DNA from 3 places in the Microbacterium sp. 2MCAF23 genome. Region 2 is predicted to be linked to each of the others. Evidence: predicted binding sites of a transcription regulator. Region 2 holds the regulator's gene; each other region holds the start of a gene.
The links. The regulator LexA, encoded in region 2, represses DNA repair genes until DNA is damaged. The targets are predictions, from matches to a motif close to TCGAACANNTGTTCGA.

Region 1 (7,294 bases), on a different contig from region 2:
GCGCGGCGCCGTGGGTGCGCTCGCCCTGTGCGAGCACCTCGAGCGCCCGCACGATGCGGCGGCCGTTCTTCGGATCGATCCGTGCGGCGGTCGCCGGATCCTGCTGCTGCAGCCGCGCGAGCAGCGGGCCAGGACCGTCCTGGTCCAGTTCCGCCTCGAGGCGCGCACGCAGCGCGTCATCCCGCGGCGGGAAGCGGAAGTCGTACAGCACGCTGGAGACGTAGAGACCCGATCCGCCGACGAGGATCGCATCCGCGCCGCCGGAATGGATCTGTTCGATCGCGCTGCGCGCATGCGGTTGATACCAGGCCACCGCCGCGTCCTCGGTGACCTCGAGCACGTCGAAGAGGTGATGCGGGATCCCCCGCCGCTCGCTGACCGGGAGCTTTGCGGTGCCGATGTCCATACCGCGGTAGAGCTGCATCGCGTCGGCGTTGACGATCTCCGCGCGCCGTCCGCACGCCGCCAGCGCGTGTGCGAGGTCCAGCGACAGGTCGCTCTTACCCGTGCCGGTCGCACCCACGATCGCCCACAGACGTGGAGCGCTGTCGGCGGACTCTTCGCCCGGCTCAGGGACCGACACTCCGCCCGGTGCGTTCACACTCCGGCGCGGAGCGTCGGCAGCCCCAGCGATACCGCACGCGGCGCCCCGCCGGCGGCTGCGGGCGCGGCCGGCACCGCGCACGACTCCGACTGCGTGCGGTCCCAGGCATCGCCGCCGCGCGTGCGGCGGATCCGCAACGGCGCGCCGTCGACCGCATCCGCGAGCAGATGAAAGGGTGCCGCGTGCGTGATCGTCACGGTCACGACGTCGCCCGGACGCGGGCGCTCCGAGCCCTCCGGCAGTTCGAAGTGCACCAGGCGGTTGTCCTGCGCACGGCCGGTGAGCCGGTGCGTCTCTGCATCCTTCTTGCCCTCGCCCACGGAGACCACGACCTCGACCTCGCGGCCGAGCTGCTTCTGGTTCTCCTCCAGCGAGATGCGCTCCTGCAGCGCGATGAGGCGGTCGTATCGCGCCTGCACGACCTCCTTGGGGATCTGATCCGCCATGGTGGCGGCAGGCGTGCCCTCGCGGATCGAGTACTGGAAGGTGAAGGCGCTCGCGAAGCGGGCCTGCTCCACCACGCGCATCGTGTCCTCGAAGTCCTCCTCGGTCTCGCCGGGGAAGCCGACGATGATGTCGGTCGTGATCGCGGCGTTCGGGATCTTGGCGCGGACGCGGTCGAGGATGCCGAGGAACTTCTCGCTGCGGTAGGAACGGCGCATCGCGCGCAGAATGCGGTCGCTGCCGGACTGCAGCGGCATGTGCAGCTGCGGCATGACGCTCGGCGTCTCCGCCATCGCGTCGATCACGTCGTCGGTGAAGGCGGCCGGGTGCGGACTGGTGAAGCGGATCCGCTCCAGGCCCTCGATCTCGCCGGCGGCGCGCAGCAGTTTGCCGAACGCCTCGCGGTCGCCGAACTCGACGCCGTAGGAGTTCACGTTCTGCCCGAGTAGGGTGATCTCGATCGCGCCGTCCTCGACGAGCAGGCGGATCTCGTTGAGGATGTCGCCGGGGCGGCGGTCCTTCTCCTTGCCACGCAGACTGGGCACGATGCAGAAGGTGCAGGTGTTGTTGCACCCCACCGAGATCGACACCCAGCCGCTGTGTGCCGAATCACGGCGGGTCGGCAGCGTGGACGGGAAGACCTCGAGCGCCTCGAGGATCTCGAGCTCGGCCTCGCCGTTGTGGCGAGCGCGCTCCAGCAGCCCCGGAAGGGACCCCATGTTGTGGGTGCCGAAGACCACGTCGACCCAGGGCGCCTTGTCGAGCACGGCCTGCTTGTCCATCTGCGCCAGGCAGCCGCCGACGGCGATCTGCATGCCGGCGTGCTTGTCCTTGCGGCTCTTCAGATGCCCCAGCGTGCCATAGAGCTTGCCCGCGGCGTTGTCGCGCACCGCGCAGGTGTTGATGATGACGATGTCCGCCTCGTCGTCGACGGCGGCGCGGACGTAGCCGGCACTCTCCAGCGAGCCCGACAGACGCTCGGAGTCGTGCACGTTCATCTGGCATCCGAAGGTGCGCACCTCATAGGTGCGCCGCTGCCCGGCCTCATCGAGCGCCGCGGCGGAGGGCGCGATGAGCGTGGGCTCTGAGAGGGGAATGGTCATAGTGCCTGCCATTCTACTTTCGCCTGGCGGGAACGAGCCCCGCCGTTCGGCGCGGAGATTCCCGCGTCGACACCGTACCCGGGGCTCGGCCGCCGGGCTCAGCTCTCTTCGAACCGCACCCGCCCGACGCCCGAACCGCGCTGCGTCTCACGCCAGGCCGTGCGCGCCGCCGTCAATGCCACGCTCCCGCCGTACCCGCGACGGGACAGCTGCCCGACGAGCCGGCGGACGGCGGTCTCCTCGTCGTAGCGACGCAGCCCCGCCACCTTTGACCGCGCGTAGTCGAGCGCCCGCTCGGCGTCATCGTCGTCCAGGACGGACAGCGCCTCGTCGGCGATCTCCCTCGGAATGCCGCGCTGACTGAGCGTGCGGGCGATCGCCACGCGTCCCTGTCCCTTGCGCTCAGACCCCGAGGTCACGAGGAGCTCGGCCAGGGACGCGTCATCGAGATACCCGCGCTGCTCGAACTGCTCGACCAGGAACTCGCGCTCGTCGGCCGGGACGCCGTTCTCTCGTAGCACGTCTCGCGCTTCCCTGCTGGAGAGCTGCTTGGAGCGGAGCTTGCGCACCAGCAGCTCACTCGCGTCGGGGATCGGATCGTTCGGGGTCGAAGCGTCCCCCGTGCTGTGCCGACCGACGGCACGCAATCCTCGTCGGTCGGGCGAGAACGCCGCGCGCTCGGACGCCCTCGCCTCTCCTGGAGCCAGAGCCGCGGCGGCCGGATGCCGGGAGCTCGGCCCCCGACGCTCCGCCGCGGATTCCTCCGCCCAGGTCGACCGCCACTCCGCCGCCGTGGGCGGAGTGGCGGGTGTCGAGCTCGCCGGGCGCGGGCGTGCTCCGTCGGCCCCCGCACCGCGCCCACCGAACAACGGGATCACGGGGGCGAGGCGCTCGTCCTCGGACGATGCCCCGCCCCTCTCATCGCTCACGGATCACCCCGGTCGCCGAGCTTCGCGGTCAGGCCGGACGCCGCTGCGCCAGCTCGTCGGACGCCGTCGGAGCAGCGGCCGCTGCACCACCGATGCCCAGCTTCTGCTTGATCTGCGTCTCGATCGTCTCGGCGATGTCGGGGTTCTTGAGCAGGAAGTTGCGAGCGTTCTCCTTGCCCTGGCCGAGCTGGTCGCCGTCGTAGGTGTACCAGGCGCCGGACTTCTTCACGATGCCGTGGTCCACGCCGAAGTCGATCAGGCTGCCCTCGCGGGAGATGCCGACGCCGTAGAGGATGTCGAACTCGGCCTGCTTGAACGGCGGGGCCATCTTGTTCTTCACGACCTTGACCCTGGTGCGGTTTCCGACCGCCTCGGTGCCGTCCTTCAGCGTCTCGATGCGGCGGATGTCGAGACGGACCGATGCGTAGAACTTCAGCGCCTTGCCGCCCGCGGTGGTCTCCGGCGAGCCGAAGAACACGCCGATCTTCTCGCGCAGCTGGTTGATGAAGATCATCGTGGTGTTGGTCTGGTTCAGGCCACCCGTGAGCTTGCGCAGCGCCTGGGACATCAGTCGCGCCTGCAGGCCGACGTGCGAGTCGCCCATCTCGCCCTCGATCTCCGCACGCGGCACGAGAGCGGCCACGGAGTCGATGACGATGAGATCGATGGCCCCCGAGCGCACCAGCATGTCCGCGATCTCGAGCGCCTGCTCACCGGTGTCGGGCTGGGAGACGAGCAGCGCGTCGATGTCGACGCCGAGCTTCTTGGCGTACTCGGGGTCGAGGGCGTGCTCCGCGTCCACGAAAGCGGCGATGCCGCCGGCACGCTGGGCGTTGGCGATCGCGTGCAGGGTCAGCGTGGTCTTACCCGAGGACTCCGGGCCGTAGATCTCGACGATGCGCCCCCTCGGCAGTCCGCCGACGCCGAGCGCGACGTCGAGCGCGATGGATCCGGTGGGGATGACCGCCACGGGAGCGCGCTCATCGCTGCCCAGCCGCATGACCGAGCCCTTTCCGAACTGCTTGTCGATCTGGGCGAGGGCGGTCTCGAGGGACTTCTCGCGGTCTGCGGGAGAGGGCATGGGGTGCTCCTTCGTGTCGTGAACTGCCGCCTGTAGGCTGTCGCGGCCGCCCCGGGTGGGGCGAGCTCTCCGACAAGGCGTATGACCTCGTGGTCATGTCCAACACGCTAGGAGGAGCCACCGACATTCAGTCGGAGTCCGCGGGAACCGTGCAGAACCTGCTCACGAGATCATCTGTGCAGGACGATACGCGCATCTCGAACATGTCTTCGACGACACGCCGAGGAGAACGAGGAATGGATCGAACACCACGCGGCCGGATCCGACCGGAGTCAGCGCCGCCGGGGCTCGAGCCGACCCGCGCCGTATCGGCGCGATTCAGGCACGTCCATCTCCGCGCACAGCGCCAGCCACACATCCCGCGGGGGGGCGCCGGCTTCCAGAGCCTGAGCGGCGGTACGACCGCCGACGGCCCTCAGCACGAGGTCCTCGACGAGGGCGCCGCCACGGGATCCGAACTCGGCATCGACCGCCCGGAGGAACTCGCTGCGTCGCATCCCGTCAGCGCAGCGACAGCTCGGACTCGACCGAGGCCACCAGTTCGTCGGGGACGACGTCGGGGATGACCTGCAGGCCCTCGAGCTCGGCGATCCTGTCGCCGACCTCGCGCATGATGGTGGAGATGGGCACGTCGAGCGCTTCGGCCACCGAGGCGAGGATCTCGCTGGAGGCCTCCTTCTGTCCGCGCTCGACCTCGCTGAGGTATCCGAGCGCGACGGACGCCTTGCCCGCGACCTGGCGGAGCGTGCGCCCCTTCTGCAGACGGAAGTCCCGCAGCACGTCACCGATCTCCTGTCGTACGAGAATCATCGGGACCTCCTCTCCCCCATCGCCCGGCCCCAAGCGCCGGACCGGATGGTCAGTCTAACCCGACCTGTCAGGTTCGACACTACTGTTTCGTTCTGTGCGTTGAATGTGAGCACACTCGACTCAACTTCGTCGAGAAGCACTCTATTCCCGGTCATCCCGACCGGGCGCGGCGGCATCGATTCCCGTCCCGGTCACCACGTCGAGGAGCAGTTCCAGAGCCGCCTGCACCGCGGCCGCGCGGATCGCGGATCGATCTCCCCCGAAACGGAACGCCCGGCTGGTCGCACGCTCCCCGACACTCACTCCGACGTGCACCGTACCGACCGGCTTGCCGCCCTGCGGCGTGGGCCCGGCGACACCGGTCGTCGAGACGCCCACGTCCGCTGCGCGCCCATCCACGGCCAATGCGGTGCGGACGCCTGCCGCCATCTGCTGAGCCACCTCCGGATCCACGGGACCGTGTGCGGCGAGCAGGACCGGATCCACTCCCAGCACGGAGGACTTGATCGGCGTGGCGTAGGCGACGACCGCGCCGTTGAGCGCGTCCGATGCTCCCGGGGTCGCCACGAGCGCCGCGGACAGAGCCCCGCCGGTGAGCGACTCGGCGACGGCCAGCGTCATCCCGCGCTCACGCAGCGCATCGAGCACGGCGGCCGCGGCGCGACCCGTCGCATCGGACATCAGGACACCGAGCCCCGGTCCGTGCGCGATCCGCGCACCTGCGCCACGACGTAGTCGATGCCGCTCAGGATCGTCAGGATGAGCGCGATCACCATCAGCACGGTGGTCGTGATCGACCACGCCGGCAGTCCGATCCAGACATGCAGCGGCAGCAGCGCCCAGGACAGCGCGACGGCCTGCACCGTCGTCTTGATCTTGCCCATCCATGCGGCGGCGACGACGTGCTCCTTGACGATCATGAAGCGGTGCACGGTGATGCCCCACTCCCGCACCAGGATGACGAGCACCAGCCACCACCACACCTCGCCGAGGATCGCGAGACCGATGAAGCCCGCTCCGGTGAGCAGCTTGTCGGCGATCGGATCCCAGAGCTTGCCGAAATCGCTGACCAGGTCGTATCTGCGGGCGAGGTAGCCGTCCACCCAGTCGGTCGAGATCGCCAGGATGAACAGCCCCGCCGCGACCCACCGCAGCACGGGCTGCGTGATTCCATTCGTCCCGCCGAGCAGCAGGAGCACGAAGAAGACGACGGCGAGAGGGATGCGCGCGACGGTGATCGCGTTCGGCAGCTGCCGCGGGATCGCCATCAGTCGCGCCCCGTCAGACCCCAGGCGTCCTCATCGGTCTCCGCCTCGACCTCAGGAAGCCCGCGGTACTGCGCCTCGAGCGGATCCTCGCCGTAGCGGTCATCGGAGCCGTAGGACACCGCGGGCGCCGGAGCGGCGGGACGCGGCGGCACCCCAGCCGCAGGCATGGGCGCGGCGGCGGTCGGAGCCGCGTGCGCGGAGGGCGGATCCTCGCCGCGCAGCTTGGCCAGCACCCCGGGCAGCTGCTCGGTGGTGACCAGGACGTCACGGGCTTTGGACCCCTCGGAAGGGCCGACGATCTCACGGGATTCGAGCAGGTCCATGAGCCGCCCCGCCTTGGCGAAGCCGACGCGCAGCTTGCGCTGCAGCATCGACGTCGAGCCGAACTGCGAGGAGACGATGAGCTCGGCCGCGGCGAGGAGAAGTTCGAGGTCGTCGCCGATGTCCTCATCGACCTCCTTCTTCTTGCCCTCGACGGCCTCGGCCACGTCGGGCCGGTACTCCGGACGGGCCTGGCTTGTGACGTGCTTGACGACCGCGTCGATCTCGCTCTCGTCGACCCAGGCGCCCTGCAGACGGAAGGGCTTGGAGGAGCCCATCGGCGAGAACAGCGCGTCGCCCTGACCGATCAGCTTGTCGGCACCGGGGCTGTCCAGGATCACGCGGCTGTCGGTGACGCTGGTCACGGCGAACGCGAGGCGCGACGGCACGTTGGCCTTGATGAGGCCGGTGACGACGTCGACGCTCGGACGCTGGGTCGCGAGCACCAAGTGGATGCCGCTCGCGCGGGCGAGCTGGGTGATGCGGACGATCGAGTCCTCCACATCACGCGGTGCGACCATCATCAGATCCGCGAGCTCGTCGACCACGACCAGCAGGTACGGGTAAGGCTTGAGCACGCGCTCGCTGCCCGGGGGCACCACGACCTCGCCCGCGCGCACGGCACGGTTGAAGTCATCGATGTGGCGGAAGCCGAACGACGCGAGGTCGTCGTACCGCATGTCCATCTCCTTCACGACCCACTGCAGCGCCTCTGCGGCCTTCTTGGGGTTCGT
Region 2 (7,294 bases):
CGAGCGGCACGAGCACGCGCGCGGCGCGGAACGCGTCGACGACCTCGGCCTGCGACCCGGCACCGGCGCGGAACCGGGTCAGCGCGTCCCAGAGAGCCGGGTCCGCAGAGCCGTCATCACCCGCGCGGGTGTTCTCCTCGAACGAACGCCCCGCCCAGGGAACTCCTGCGGAGTCGCCCGTGCTGGGATGCGCGCCGTGATCGTGATCGCATCCGGCAGCACCAGACACGGCACCGTCAGGATCCGGCGACATCCAGCGCCTCGGCCAGGGTGAACGCGCCGGCGTACAGCGCCTTGCCGACGATCGCGCCCTCGACGCCGAGCGGCACGAGCTCGCGGAGCGCGGCGATGTCATCGAGGTTCGCGATACCGCCGGATGCCACCACGGGCTTCGGGGTGCGCGCGGTGATCTCGCGGAGCAGGTCGAGGTTCGGCCCCTTGAGCGTGCCGTCCTTGGTGACGTCGGTGACGACGTAGCGGCTGCAGCCGGCGTCCTCGAGGCGGTCGAGCACCGTCCAGAGGTCTCCGCCCTCCTTGGTCCAGCCACGGGCGGCAAGTGTTGTGCCGCGCACGTCCAGGCCCACTGCCACGGCATCGCCATAGCGCGCGATGACGTCGGCGGCCCACTCGGGGTTCTCCAGCGCCGCGGTGCCGAGATTGATACGTGACGCGCCCGACTCCAGCGCCGCCTCGAGGCTCGCGTCGTCGCGGATCCCGCCGGAGAGCTCCACGTTGACGCTGCGGAACTGCTTGATCACGCGGCGCAGGATCGCCGTGTTGCTGCCGCGGCCGAACGCGGCATCGAGGTCGACGAGGTGGATCCACTCGGCGCCCTGGTCCACCCACTCGGCGGCGGCATCGAGCGGATCGCCGTAGCTGGTCTCGCTTCCGGCCTCGCCCTGCGTCAGGCGCACGGCCTGGCCGCCGGCGACGTCCACCGCCGGGAGCAGGGTCAGGGAGGGGGACTGCGCGAACTCGTTCATGTCGTCCTTCGGGTCACGGTGCGCTGCGCTCTTCGGGCGCGGCACGAGAAGAGAGTAGTCCGGGTGCGTGCGGGGCACCAATCCCCCGCCGTCACACTCCGAGGAGGGGGTCAGAGCGTGGAGATCCAGTTGCGCAGCAGCTGGATGCCGGCCTCGCCGGACTTCTCCGGGTGGAACTGGGTCGCGGACAGCGGTCCGTTCTCGACCGCGGCGAGGAATCGCGAGCCATGCTCGGCCCAGGTGAGCCGCGGCTGCGGGAACGGCGGCATGACGTCGAGCTCCCACGTCTGCGCGGCGAACGAGTGCACGAAGTAGAAGCGTTCGTGCTCGATCCCCCGGAACAGGACGCTGTCCGGGTCGGGCTCCACGGTGTTCCAGCCCATGTGCGGCAGCACCGGCGCGTCCAGCTCGGTGACGATGCCGGGCCACTCCCCGAGGCCGTCGACCTCGGCGCCGCGCTCGACACCGCCGGCGAACAGCACCTGCATGCCCACGCAGATGCCCAGAACAGGACGACCGCCGGCCAGGCGCCGTTCGATGATCTCGTCACCGCCGTGCGCGGCCAGCGCCTCGCGGACGGCCGCGAACGCGCCGACGCCCGGGACGACGAGCCCGTCGGCCTCGAGCGCCGCGGTGCGATCGCCGGTGAGCTCCGCGTCCGCGCCGGCGCGGATCAGCGCCTTCACGGCGGAGTGCACATTGCCGGATCCGTAGTCGAAGACCGCGACGGTCGGACGGCGACCCTCTGCCTGGGCGGTCACAGCGCGCCCTTGGTGGAGGGCACGCCGACCACCAGCGGGTCCAGCGACTTGGCCTGACGGAACGCGCGCGCGAACGCCTTGAACTCGGCTTCGGCGATGTGGTGCGGGTCGCGACCGCTGATCACGCGCACGTGCACGGTGAGCGCCGCGTTGTACGCGATCGCTTCGAAGACGTGACGGACGAGGGATCCCGTGAAGTGGCCGCCGATCAGGTGGTGCTCGTAGCCCGCCGGCTCACCCTCGTGAACGAGATAGGGCCGACCCGAGATGTCGACGACCGCCTGCACGAGCGCTTCGTCGAGGGGCACGAGAGCGTCGCCGTAGCGGGAGATGCCGCTCTTGTCGCCCAGCGCCTCGCGGATCGCCTGACCGAGCACGATCGCGACGTCCTCCACCGTGTGGTGCGCATCGATGTGGATGTCGCCCGAGGCGCGCACCGTAAGATCCGTCAGCGAGTGCTTCGCGAACGCCGTCAGCAGGTGGTCGAAGAACGGGACCGAGGTGTCGATGTGGCTCTGACCCGTGCCGTCGAGGTTGAGCTCGAGCTCGATCGTCGACTCGGACGTGGAGCGGGTGCGACGCGCGGTCCGGGCCGCAGCAGGGGTCTCAGCGGTCATGAGGCCGATCCTATCGAGGCGAGGGCGTCCAGGAATGCGGTGGTCTCGGCCTCTGTGCCGGCCGTGACGCGCAGGTGGTTCGGGATGCCGACATCGCGGATCAACACGCCCTTGTCATACAGAGCGCGCCACGTTGCCGCCGGGTCCGCGACGCCGCCGAACAGCACGAAGTTCGACCAGGACGGGTGCGGCGTGTAGCCGAGGGCCTCGAGCGTGGCCGAGATCCGATCGCGCTGCGCGACGATCTCGTCGACCATCGCGAGCATGATCGGCGCATTGCGCAGGGCCGCGACCGCCGCCGCCTGGGTGAGGGCGCTCAGGTGGTACGGCAGGCGCACGAGACGCAGTGCGTCGATGAATGCCGGATCCGCCGCGAGGTAGCCGACCCGCGCTCCGGCGAAGGCGAAGGCCTTGCTCATGGTGCGGGAGACGGCGAGCCGCGGACGTCCCTGCAGCAGCGTCAGCGCCGACGGCGAATCCTTCGGGGCGAACTCCTGGTAGGCCTCGTCCACGATCACGATGCCGCGCGCCGCCTCGTACACCGCCTCGATCACGTCGAGCCGGAGCGGAGTGCCGGTGGGGTTGTTCGGCGCGCACAGCAGGATGACGTCGGGGTCGTGCTCCACGACCTGTGCCACCGCCTCGTCGACGGTGAGCTCGTAGTCGGGGTGGCGGGTACCGGCGATCCAGGAAGCCCCCGTGCCCTGAGTGAGCAGCGGGTACATGGAATAGGTCGGGGCGAACCCGAACACGGTGCGACCGGGACCGGCGAACGCCTGCAGGATGTGCTGCAGCACCTCGTTCGAGCCGTTACCGGCCCAGATGTTCGCGGCGGTGAGGTCATGGCCGAGGTAGCCGGCGAACGCCTCACGGAGCTCTGTGAACTCACGATCCGGATAGCGGTTGACGTCACGCAGCGCCACGGCGATGTCGTCGAGGATGTCGCTCGCGACCTGCTCCGGCACCGGATGCGTGTTCTCGTTCACGTTCAGCGCCACGGGCAGCGGAGCCTGCGGGGCGCCATAGGGCCGCAGCCCACGGAGATCGTCGCGAAGGGGTAAATCGTCGAGCGAGACAGTCACCCTGCCATGCTAGGCGGCCGCGCTGTGGTGCGTGGCACAGATGACCGCGGTTGCTGAGCGACGCCGAAGTACGGTTGCTGAGCGACGCCGAAGTACGGGATCAGCGCCCGGTCGATCCGTACCGTGCCGGGATCGCCAGGTGCTGTCCGACCTCGATCACACCTCCGTCGACGAGGTTCAGCTTCGAGATCTCGGCGACCACGTCGCGCGGGTCGGCATTCGGCGCGATCTCGCCCGCGATCGACCACAGGGTGTCGCCGGGCTGCACCGTGACGGTCGCGAAGGTGTTGCCCGTCGTCTGCTCCCCGGAGGCGAGCGCGGATCCGCTGCTCAGCGCCGCGAACGCGATCGTTCCGGCCACCGGGAGCGCGACCAGCGCCGCGAGCACGCGCCGGCCGCGTGCGGTGATCCGCAGTCGCGTGGCGGGTACCTGACCGGCGAAGGTGATGCTGCTCATGGTGCTTCTCCTCAGTGTCTGTGTCGGTCCGCCTCTCCCCGGATGCGCATCCTCTGATGAGAATCTTCGAATCCGGGCCTCTGGAGAGGCGAACCTACGTACCGAAACTACTTTCGAGTTCGAACATCTGTCAAGCCTTCTTCGAATATCGGTTCCGAAAACTTGCCGACACGCTCGAACAGATCTATCGATTTCGGTCCGATCTCGGATACGGTTTCGATACGAAGACCCCATCACGGACCACCGACATTCGAATCGCCGCCCGCGAATCCATGCCGATCCCACCGATCCGCGAGGGCACGACGCACACGAAGGAGATGGCATGAGCGACGGTGCGACCCCCGGCCCCGAGGCCCCGCGGACACGGCGCCGCAAGAGCCTCAGTGCGAAGCAGATGGCGATCCTCGAGGTCATCCAGACCTCGATCGCGCGGCACGGCTACCCGCCGAGCATGCGCGAGATCGGCGACGCCGTCGGCCTCAAGTCCCTCAGCAGCGTGACGCATCAGCTCGGCCAGCTCGAGCTCAGCGGCTATCTGCGTCGCGATGCCGGCAAGACCCGGGCCATGGAGGTCCTGATCGACCTTCCCGGCACATCCACCGAGAATCCCGCCGATACGGCCCCGTCCGTCGGCGACGCGGCACTCGTGCCCCTCGTGGGCCGGATCGCCGCCGGTGTGCCGATCACCGCCGAGCAGCAGGTCGAGGAGATCTTCCCGCTCCCCCGTCAGCTCGTCGGCAAGGGCGATCTGTTCATGCTGAAGGTCTCTGGCGAGTCGATGATCGACGCGGCCATCTGCGACGGCGACTGGGTCGTCGTGCGCTCTCAGGGCACGGCGGAGAACGGCGAGATCGTCGCCGCGATGCTCGACGGCGAAGCCACGGTGAAGACGTTCCGCCGTCGCGATGGCCACGTGTGGCTGCTCCCCCGCAACAGCGCATTCGAACCGATCCTCGGCGACGATGCGACGGTGCTCGGCAAGGTCGTGGCGGTGCTGCGCGCGGTCTGATTCCCGCCCCTTCCACGTCGAAGCCCCTTCTGCGTACCGAGGCCCCCTCTCAGACCCGTATCTGGGAGGGGGCCTCGGTGCTGCGAGGGGGCCTCGACGAAGACGCCCGGTGCGGGAAGATCAGACCGCGACCGACACGTCCTCGCGGACGCGGCGCGTGGCCTCGACGATGTTGCGCAGCGAGGCGTTGGTCTCCTCGTAGCCGCGGGTCTTCAGACCGCAGTCCGGGTTGACCCAGAGCTGCCGCGTGGGGATCTCCTCGACGGCACGGCGCAGGAGCGTCTCCACCTCGGACGCGTCGGGGACGCGCGGCGAGTGGATGTCGTAAACGCCCGGTCCGATGCCGTGGTCGAAGCCCGACGCAGCGATGTCGGTGACGACCTCCATGCGGCTGCGCGCGGCCTCGATCGAGGTCACGTCGGCGTCCAGCGCCTTGATCGCGTCGATGACGACGCCGAACTCCGAGTAGCAGAGGTGGGTGTGCACCTGCGTCGCCGTCTCGGCGCCCGCGGTGGAGAGGCGGAAGGAGGCGACGGACCAGTCCAGGTACGCGGGCTGGTCGGCCTTCTTGAGAGGCAGGAGCTCGCGCAGCGCCGGCTCGTCGACCTGGATGACGCCGATGCCGGCGGCCTCCAGGTCCGCGATCTCGTCGCGCAGCGCAAGAGCCACCTGGTTGGCGGTCTCGGCGAGCGGCTGGTCGTCGCGGACGAACGACCAGGCCAGGATCGTCACCGGACCCGTCAGCATCCCCTTCATGGGCTTCGCCGTGAGCGACTGCGCGTACTGCGACCACTCGACCGTGATCGGGGCCGGCCGCGAGACATCGCCCCAGAGGATCGACGGGCGGGTGGCACGGGATCCGTAGGACTGCACCCAGCCGTTCTCGGTGACGTCGAAGCCGTCGAGGTTCTCGGCGAAGTACTGCACCATGTCGTTGCGCTCGGGCTCGCCGTGCACGAGCACGTCCAGGCCCAGTTCCTCCTGCAGCGTCACGACGCGGCCGATCTCCTCGCGGAGGAAGCCGTCGTACTCATCCGCCGTGATCTCGCCCTTGGTGAACTGCGCGCGGGCGCGGCGGATCTCGCCGGTCTGCGGGAAGGACCCGATCGTGGTGAGCGGAAGCGCGGGCAAATCGAGCGCGATCGACTGCGCAGCCACCCGGGCGTCGTAGTCGCCGCGGTCGAAGTCCGTGGCGGTCAGTGCGGCGGTGCGGGCACGGACGGCGTCCACGCGCACGCCGGGCGCGCCGAGCCGGTCGGTCAGAGCGGCGGAGGCGGCGTCGAGCTCCACGGCGATCGCGGCGCGACCCTCGGAGAGACCCTTCGCGAGGGTGGTGACCTGCGCGACCTTCTGGTCGGCGAAGGCGAGCCAGTTCACCAGGCGGGCGTCGAGCTTCGACTCGTCCTCGACGTCGTGCGGCACGTGCTGCAGCGACGTGGAGGTCGACGCGGACACACCGGCCGCACCGAGGTCGCGCAGTGCCTCGAGCGTGTCGAAGGCTGCGGCCAGGTCGCCCCGCCAGATGTTGTGCCCGTCGATCACGCCTCCGACCAGAACCTTGTCGGCGAGTCCCGGGACAGCGGCGGGCACGGTGCCGCGCACGAGGTCGAGACCGATGGCCTCGATCGGAGCCGCGGCGAGGACGGCGAGGTTCGCGTCGAGCGCGGCGTAGGGCGCGGCGACGAAGATCGCCGGACGCTCGGCGAGGCCGCCGAGAACCGCGTAGGCGCGCGAGGCGGCGGCGCCGAGTTCGGCGACGGACGACGGCAGCGACTCGCTCACCAGGGCGGGCTCGTCCAGCTGCACCCACTCGGCACCGGCGGCCTTGAGCGCACCGAGCAGCTCGGCGTAGACCGGGACCAGGTCGTCCAGGCGGGACAGCGGGTCGAAGCCCTCCGGGGCCTCGTCAGCCGCCTTGGCGAGCGCGAGGAAGGTGACGGGGCCGACGATCACGGGGCGGGTGCGGAAGCCGGCCTGCGCCGCTTCCTGCACCTGACGCACGATGCGGCCGCTGGAGAGCGAGAAGGCGGTGTCCGGTCCGATCTCGGGTACGAGGTAGTGGTAGTTCGTGTCGAACCACTTGGTCATCTCGAGCGGCGCACGCTCTCCCTCGCCGCGGGCGATGGTGAAGTACGCCGGCAGGCCGATCGTGCCGTCGGCGGACCGAAGGTCTTCGAAACGAGCGGGGATCGCGCCCACGGTGACGGCGGCATCGAGCACCTGGTCGTAGTACGAGAAGGACTCGGGGATCGCCGAGTCGGCGCGACCCAGGCCCTGCTCGGCGAGGCGCTCGCGCGTCGTCGCGCGCAGCTCAGCGGTGGTGCGCTCGAGCTCGGCCTCATCGATCCGTCCGGCCCAGAACGCCTCGACGGCCTTTTTGAGCTC
Region 3 (7,294 bases), on a different contig from region 2:
GTGGTGTGCGGCCCAGGCCGGGTGCTTCTCGACCTCGGCGACGTCGGCCCAGCTCAACGGCGCACAGTTGTCCCACCAGCCGATCGTGTGCAGAACCGGAACGGAACGTGCGGCGAACGGGGTGCCCTGGGGGAAGCGTGGCAGGAGCACGGGCCGGGGATACCACTGGTCATACGAGATCGAGCGCTCGCCCACCTCTGTGAGGAACTGCTCGACCTGCGTCGCGAATTCACGCCGACTCCAGTCAGGCTCCCACAGATACGTGTCGTTCCCGTGGAAATGGCTCACGGGATACAGGTACGTCACGGCCCACTCCACACCACCGGCGCGTTCGTCGGCTCGTCGGCGCACCGGCTCGCCGAGCAGCGTGCCCGTCACTCGGGGCGCGATGGCCTTGAGTGCCGGGTGACCGCTCGCGGCTGCCGCCCACTGGGTGTAGCCGTAGTAGCTGTCACCCCACATCGCAACACGACCATTGGACCACGGCTGACGCACGATCCAGTCGAGAGTGTCCTCCCCGTCACGCACCTCGTTGACGAACAGCAGCGCCTCACCTTCGGAACGGAACTTGCCCCGGACATCCTGTGCGACGACACGGTAGCCGTGCGCCATGAAGTACTCGGCCACGAGGTGGATGAACGCGTAGTCACCGCTCTTGTCGTAAGGCAGACGGATCAGGATCGCATCACCCGGCACCGCGTCGCCGCCTGGGACGTACACATCGGTCGCGAGCCGAACGCCATCACGCATGCTCACCTGCTCCGGTCGAGCGAGCGGGCTCACCGGTGCCGGTGCGATGCGAGTGAAACGAACCATGTCTCTCCTTCGGGACGAAGCGGTTGCGGACGTCGGCATGCAGCCTTCGGGTGGGTCGTCCGGAGCGATGCGCGGGCTGTGAGAGTGACGATATGAGCGAAATCTAACTTAGTCAAGTCCGACTAGACTAGAAACATCGGAATCATAGGGATATTCTGCGAAGGTCGATCTCCCGAAGGCGAAAGGACCCGCATGGCACGTCCGACCGTCGCCGCCGAGCGCCGCGACCAGATCATCGAAGCGACGATGCAGGCACTGGCACAGCACGGCGTTGCCGGCGCTTCGCTGGACCGCATCGCGGAGGCCGCCGGGATGTCTCGAGGGCACGTACGCCATTTCGTCGGCAACCGAGACCAGCTGCTCGCAGAGACCGCGAGGCATGTGTTCAGCGACGAGGACGGGCAGCCCACGATCCTCCCGCGAACAGTCGCGACTTTTCGCGGCGCCCTTGACTTCCTATTCGGCGAAGAATTCACAAGATCCGACGCGGAGAACGCTATCGTCCTCGGCTTCGTCGAGCTGTCACGGAAGCAACCAGCAATCGCTGAGATCCTCTCCGAAGCGTATGCGCGGACTCGTCAGCAACTTTCGGACCTCGCTGCGGAGGAGTTTCCAGATGCCGGGCCCGACCGCCGCGCGTCCGTGGCCGATGGGACGCTTTCCGCTGCGCTCGGAAACGTCTTCATGGGCGACTTCGACCCGGACGCCGGACGAACGATGCGGGTTCGATCGGCAGTCGAAGTCCTCGTGGCGACACTCCTCGTCATGTGAGCGCCGGGGAGCATCCGCCAGCAAGGCCGAATACATCGAATCCGTTCTTATGAATCCACCCAGACCGTGACCAAACCGTTGCATTCGTTACCCCGCCGTTATAGATTGATCGCACGGTGAAAGTTTGCTGTGGCTCTCATCGCATGTGATTGCAGGACACTCTTGGTGCAAGGGACAAAGGCCGGTCGGAAGCCTCTCCGACCGGCCTTTACTGCGCTCGCGCCCGACGTCCCCGCCGGCGGATATCCTGAGGCGATGAGCGACCGGAAGCTGGCCCTGGCCGCGTGGGAGACCCTCTTCCGCGCCCAGCACGAGATCTTCACCGAGATGTCGACCGACTTCGAGGGCGCCGAGCTCTCGGCGGCCGAATACGACGTGCTGCTCACCGTCACCCGCTGCGCGTCGCACACGGCACGCCTGCGCGAGGTCACGGCGAACATGCTGATCAGCCAGCCCAGTGTCTCGCGACTCGTCGATCGGATGGTCGCCCGCGGACTGCTCGAGAAGTGCCCGGATCCGGAGGACGGACGCGGATCCCTCGTGCACGCGACCGAGACGGGAAGGCGCGCCTTCCGCCAGCTGGCCACCGCGCACGGCCGTTCGATCGCCGAGCGCATGTCGACCCTGGACGACGAGGAACTGCGCACGCTGACGACGCTGGCGGAGAAGCTGCGCCGACGATGAATACGGACGGATCTATGAAAGTCGCCGTCGATCGCCTTCGTTCCGTCACAGTTGTCATTCTAGGAAAGTTCTCCACAACTTTCGTAGATATGTTTGAATGTCGAGGACGTGCGGCGTAGAATCGGGGCATGACCGGACATCTCCATCCCCTGCATGAGGCGCTGCAGCGTCTCGATGAGGTGTGGGGCGGAGCCGGCGACGCGGGTGAGCTCTCCCGCACGCAGCTGATGGCCGCGACGGAGGCGCTCGGGCTCCTGCATCGCCGGTCCGGAGCGATGATCGCCGAGGTCGCCGCCTGCGTGGCACACGAGTCCCGCACCGAACTGGGAGCGGACTCGCTCGCGAAGGAGCAAGGATTCCGCAACGCCGCGCAGCTGATCGCCACAACGACGGGTGCTACCGCCGGCGACGCGTCGCGGCTGGTCAAGGTCGGCGAGGCCACGGCCCCGCGCACCAACCTGATCGGGGAGCCCGTGCCGGCGAAGTATCCGGCGGCTCAGCGAGCCCTCTCCTCAGGCGCGCTGAGCGCTCAGGCGGCCGCAGTGATCATCGCTCTGCTCGACCGGGTACGCCTGAAGATCGGCGCGGCGCGGACCGCCGAGGCCGAGCGGCTGCTGGTGGACAAGGCGGCGGGCCTGTCGCACGACGACGTGCGTCGGCTGGTGACCCGCGCCGAGGCGTGGCTGGATCCGGACGGGGTCGCCCCGCGAGAGCAGGATCAGCGCGACCGCCAGTCGCTTCCATCTACGAGTGCGACGGGCACATCCATCTCGACGGCGACTTCGACGCCGCGCACGGCGCCCCCATCGTCGCTGCGGTGAACGGATACGTGTCGGCGCTGTTCGCCGCGCAGAAGAACCAGCTCGACCCGGACGCACCCGATGCCGACCATCGTTCCGTCGCCGCGCTGCGCGCCGAGGCGCTCAGCGAGCTTTGCGCGCACGCCCTCGGCTGCGAGAACGATGCGCCAGCTCTGGACCGTGGTGGTGCGCGTCGACCTGAAGGACCTCGCCGACGGCACCGGATACGCCACGATCGACGGATCCGACCTCCCGCTCAGCATCGGCGCCGCCCGGCAGCTCGCCGCCAGCGGCGGCGTCATCCCCTGCGTGCTCGGTACAGACAGCGAGATCCTCGACTACGGACGCCGGCTGCGGTTCTTCACCACCGCGCAGCGCCTCGCCCTCGCCGAACGCGACGGCGGCTGTGCGATGTGCGGACTGCCGCCGTCGATGACCCGCGCTCATCACATCCGCTGGTGGAGACGCGACGCCGGGCCTACGAACCTCGAGAACGGGATCCTGCTCTGCGAGAGCTGCCACCATCGCATACACGACAACGCCTGGGAGATCCGGATCGAGGGCAAGGGCAGGCGCAGTCGGGTCTGGTTCATCCCACCCCTGCACGTCGATCCCCTCCGCACGCCGCGGCTCGGGGGCAGAGCACGGTACGAGCTCGCGGCCTGAGATCGGGGCGGTACGCCAGAGTGCCACGGCGGGGGCGTGTGTTCGCCAGCGGCGGGGGCTGATCCTGACGCCCCAGAGTTCCTCGTGCGCGCATGGCTGCAGGATGCAGCGTCGCTCACGGCTGCTTCATAGCTTCTGGCATAGTCGTTCCTGACGCCCTCCTGACGGGCGACCGGAGAACACACACAGGAGTGCATATGGACCCCGCCGCCCTCGTCGGGTTGCTCATCATCATCGGGGCCGCGATCGTCGGCGTCGTCATCGTCCTTCTCGTCGTGCTGCTGCTCGCGCGCAGCTGGATCAAGGTCGCCCGCGCCGATGAGGCGCTGGTGATCTCGGGCCGCAAGCAGAAGGTGCAGCGCGCCACCCTGCTGCCCGACGGATCCACGAGCTCCGAGATGTCCGAGTCGCCGGTCACCGTCATCGTGAACGGCAAGTCGCTGGTCAACCCGATCACGCAGCGCCACGAGATCATCTCCCTGCGTTCGCGCCAGGTGCTGCTGAACGCCGAGGCGCAGTCGCTCGACAGCGTCACGCTGAACGTCGATGGCGTCGCGATCGTGAAGATCGGATCTGACCCCCTGTTCGTGCGCCGCGCCGCCGAGCGCTTCGCTTCTCAGGACAAGGCCATCGAGCAGTTCACCACCGAGCAGCTCGAGGGCGCCCTCCGCGGCATCGTCGCGACCCTCTCGGTCGTCGAGCTCATGCGCGAGCGCAAGAAGTTCTCCGATCAGATCGCCGCCGACGTCTCGCAGGAGCTCGCCGAGCAGGGCCTGATTCTCGACTCGTTCCAGATCAAGGGCATCACCGACAAGGTCGGCTACATCCAGTCGCTCGGCGCGCCGGAGATCCAGGCGAAGCGACAGGCCGCCGAGATCGCGCAGACGAACGCCGACCGCGCGATCAATCAGAAGCTCATCTCCAACCAGGAGGCGAACCTCGTCGAGCAGACCGCTCTCGACACCAACACCGCCAATGCCGCCGCCGGAGTCGGCCGGGCGCGCGCCGAGGCGGAGCAGGCGGAGCAGCTCGCCCGCGCGCAGGCCGAGCAGGCGGTCCTGCAGCAGCAGGCCGAGAACAAGCAGGCCCAGCTCGACGCCGACGTCAAGCGCGTCGCCGACGCCCAGCGCTACGAGGCGGAGACCCGCGCCCAGGCCGAGCTCTACACGCGCGAGCGCGCCGCCGAGGCCGCCGCGATCGAGCAGATCAAGCAGGCCGAGGCGTCCACCCGCATCGCCGAGCAGCAGGCGCAGTCCGACAAGGCCCGCGCCGACGGCGAGGCGGCCGCCGCGATCGCCAAGGCCACCGGTGAAGCCACGTCTCTGCGCGCGCAGGCCGATGCGCAGGCGGAGGCCCGCCGCGTGCGCGCCACCGCCGAAGCCGACGCGATCCGCGCCGAGGGCGAGGCGAAGGCCGCCGCCGTCGAGGCCGAGGCGAAGGCCATCGCGTCCAACCAGGAGGCGTTCCTCTCGCAGCGCGTGCTCGAGGTGCTGCCGTCGATCATGGCCGAGTTCGCCAAGGGCTACTCCACGATCGGCAATGTGTCGATCATCGGCGGGTCCGGTGACGACGGCGCATCCAGCGTCGTCGGCGGCGACAGTGCCAAGGCGCTGCGCAGCGTGTTCGACAGCGTGCACGCCGCGACCGGGCTCGATCTCGCCGGCATCATCCAGGGCCAGGCCGTGGGCCGCGGCTTCGGTGCCGGTCTCGCCCAGTCCGAGACGCACCACTCGGCCGCGCACGCGGGCGGCGCCGCAGTGAGGGCGACCGCGCCCGCCACGCGCGCGGCGAAGGAAGACGAGACCGCGGAGTAACGCCACTCCACGAACGGCGCTCGGATCCTTCGGGGTCCGGGCGCCGTGCTCGTTTCGCGGCAGACTGGACGGATGACCTCTGCGCCCTTCGACCTCGGTTCGATCGGCACGGGGCTGTCCTTCGCCGCGGCCCTCGACGAGGTCACCGCGGCGCTCGACGCCGGCACGGCTCTCGTCATCAGCGCACCGCCCGGAACCGGCAAGACCACGCTGATCCCGCCTCTGCTTGCCTCCCGCGCTCCGGGCCGCGTGATCGTCACCCAGCCGCGCCGCGTCGCGGCCAGGGCGGCGGCGCGCCGGCTCGCGCAGCTCGACGGCTCGCCACTCGGCACCCGGGTCGGCTTCACCGTGCGCGGTGAGCGCTCCGTGAGCCGCGACACCCGCGTCGAGTTCGTGACCGCGGGCGTGCTGCTGCGTCGCATGCTCGACGATCCCGGCCTCGACGGCGTGGATGCGGTCGTCATCGACGAGGTGCATGAACGCGCCCTCGAGACGGACCTCCTGATCGGACTGCTCGGCGAGGTGCGCGAACTGCGTGACGACCTGACCCTCGTCGCGATGTCGGCGACGCTCGACGCCGCGCGGATCGCCGCTGCGCTCGGAAGCGACACCGTGCCGGCGCAGATCGTCGAGCACACGGTCCCGGCGCATCCGCTCACCGAGCGCTGGGCGCCGAGCCCCGTCCCCCGGCTGGATGAGAGGGGCGTCACCTGGGGATTCCTCGATCACGTGGCGCGGACCGCGGCGTCCGCCGCCGGTGACCTCATCCGTGAGGACCCCACCGCCGACGTGCTGGTCTTCGCACCGGGGGCGCGCGAGGTCGCCGAGATCGCACGCCGCCTGCGTGACGACGGCCGAGAGTTCGACGTCCGCGAGCTGCACGGGCGGATCCCGGCGGCGGAGCAGGATGCGGTGATCCGCGGGCGCCGCGCATCCGACCCGCCGCGCATCATCGTCACCACCTCCCTTGCCGAGTCGTCGCTCACCGTGCCGGGCGTGCGCCTCGTGGTCGACAGCGGCCTGTCCCGGTTCCCGCAGCGCGACACGGCACGCGGCATGAGCGGACTGGTGACCGCCGCCGCCGCCCGCTCCTCCGCGGTGCAGCGCGCAGGACGCGCCACACGACAGGGCCCTGGCACGGTCATCCGCTGCCTCGACGAGCGCACCTTCGCGGCAGCGCCGGCCCGGCCGGCGCCCGAGATCGCGACCGCGGACCTCGCCGACGCCGCACTGCTCCTGGCCTGCTGGGGCGCACCGGGCGGCACGGGGCTGCGGCTGATCGATCCACTCCCCGCCGACTCCCTCGCCGAGGCCCAGCGCGTGCTGCACGATCTCGGCGCGACCGATGCCGACGGCCGCGCGACCGCCGAAGGACGGGTGCTGGCCCGGATCCCGGTCGACCCCCGCCTCGCCCGCGCCCTGATCGAGGGCAGCCGACTCGTGGGCGCCCGGCTGGCCGCAGAGGTCGTCGCCCTGCTCGGCGGGGACCTGCGCGTGCCCGATGCGGACGTCGCCGGCGCGATCGTCGCCCTGCGGAACGGCCGAGCACCGGACGCCCGCCGCTGGGCACAGGAGGCCGAACGGCTGCGGCGCTTCATCCCGCCCCCGTCCCGGTCACCGCAGTCGCCGCTGCCGCCGCAGCCGCCCGCCCAAGGCGGGGTCGGTGAGGCAGGACTCGTGATCGCCCTCGCGTTCCCCGCGCGCGTGGCGCGGCGGGTCGAACGCACCGCGGACGGAGCGACG

Region 1: recA (recombinase RecA) is a predicted target of LexA. The motif match lies at 4,359-4,374, and genes of this name have one in related genera.
Region 3: AB4078_RS00510 (DUF222 domain-containing protein) is a predicted target of LexA. The motif match lies at 2,353-2,368, and genes of this name have one in related genera.

Annotation. Positions count from the first base shown of each region.
Region 1 covers NZ_JBFRGY010000003.1:128,532-135,825, reverse strand. The annotation lists gene miaA (tRNA (adenosine(37)-N6)-dimethylallyltransferase MiaA) at 1-601, opposite strand, end outside; gene miaB (tRNA (N6-isopentenyl adenosine(37)-C2)-methylthiotransferase MiaB) at 598-2,151, opposite strand; gene AB4078_RS04050 (regulatory protein RecX) at 2,250-3,080, opposite strand; gene recA (recombinase RecA) at 3,109-4,161, opposite strand; gene AB4078_RS04040 (DUF3046 domain-containing protein) at 4,434-4,658, opposite strand; gene AB4078_RS04035 (helix-turn-helix domain-containing protein) at 4,663-4,971, opposite strand; gene AB4078_RS04030 (CinA family protein) at 5,113-5,652, opposite strand; gene pgsA (CDP-diacylglycerol--glycerol-3-phosphate 3-phosphatidyltransferase) at 5,652-6,239, opposite strand; gene AB4078_RS04020 (DNA translocase FtsK) at 6,239-7,294, opposite strand, start outside.
Region 2 covers NZ_JBFRGY010000004.1:33,951-41,244, forward strand. The annotation lists gene AB4078_RS04820 (SseB family protein) at 1-253, opposite strand, end outside; gene priA (bifunctional 1-(5-phosphoribosyl)-5-((5-phosphoribosylamino)methylideneamino)imidazole-4-carboxamide isomerase/phosphoribosylanthranilate isomerase PriA) at 237-983, opposite strand; gene hisH (imidazole glycerol phosphate synthase subunit HisH) at 1,094-1,744, opposite strand; gene hisB (imidazoleglycerol-phosphate dehydratase HisB) at 1,741-2,361, opposite strand; gene AB4078_RS04840 (histidinol-phosphate transaminase) at 2,358-3,443, opposite strand; gene AB4078_RS04845 (LysM peptidoglycan-binding domain-containing protein) at 3,544-3,900, opposite strand; gene lexA (transcriptional repressor LexA) at 4,223-4,909, shown strand; gene metE (5-methyltetrahydropteroyltriglutamate--homocysteine S-methyltransferase) at 5,030-7,294, opposite strand, start outside.
Region 3 covers NZ_JBFRGY010000001.1:97,558-104,851, reverse strand. The annotation lists gene AB4078_RS00525 (CocE/NonD family hydrolase) at 1-816, opposite strand, end outside; gene AB4078_RS00520 (TetR/AcrR family transcriptional regulator) at 1,009-1,587, shown strand; gene AB4078_RS00515 (MarR family winged helix-turn-helix transcriptional regulator) at 1,843-2,271, shown strand; gene AB4078_RS00510 (DUF222 domain-containing protein) at 2,400-3,092, shown strand; gene AB4078_RS00505 (HNH endonuclease) at 3,234-3,737, shown strand; gene AB4078_RS00500 (flotillin domain-containing protein) at 3,935-5,551, shown strand; gene hrpB (ATP-dependent helicase HrpB) at 5,624-7,294, shown strand, end outside.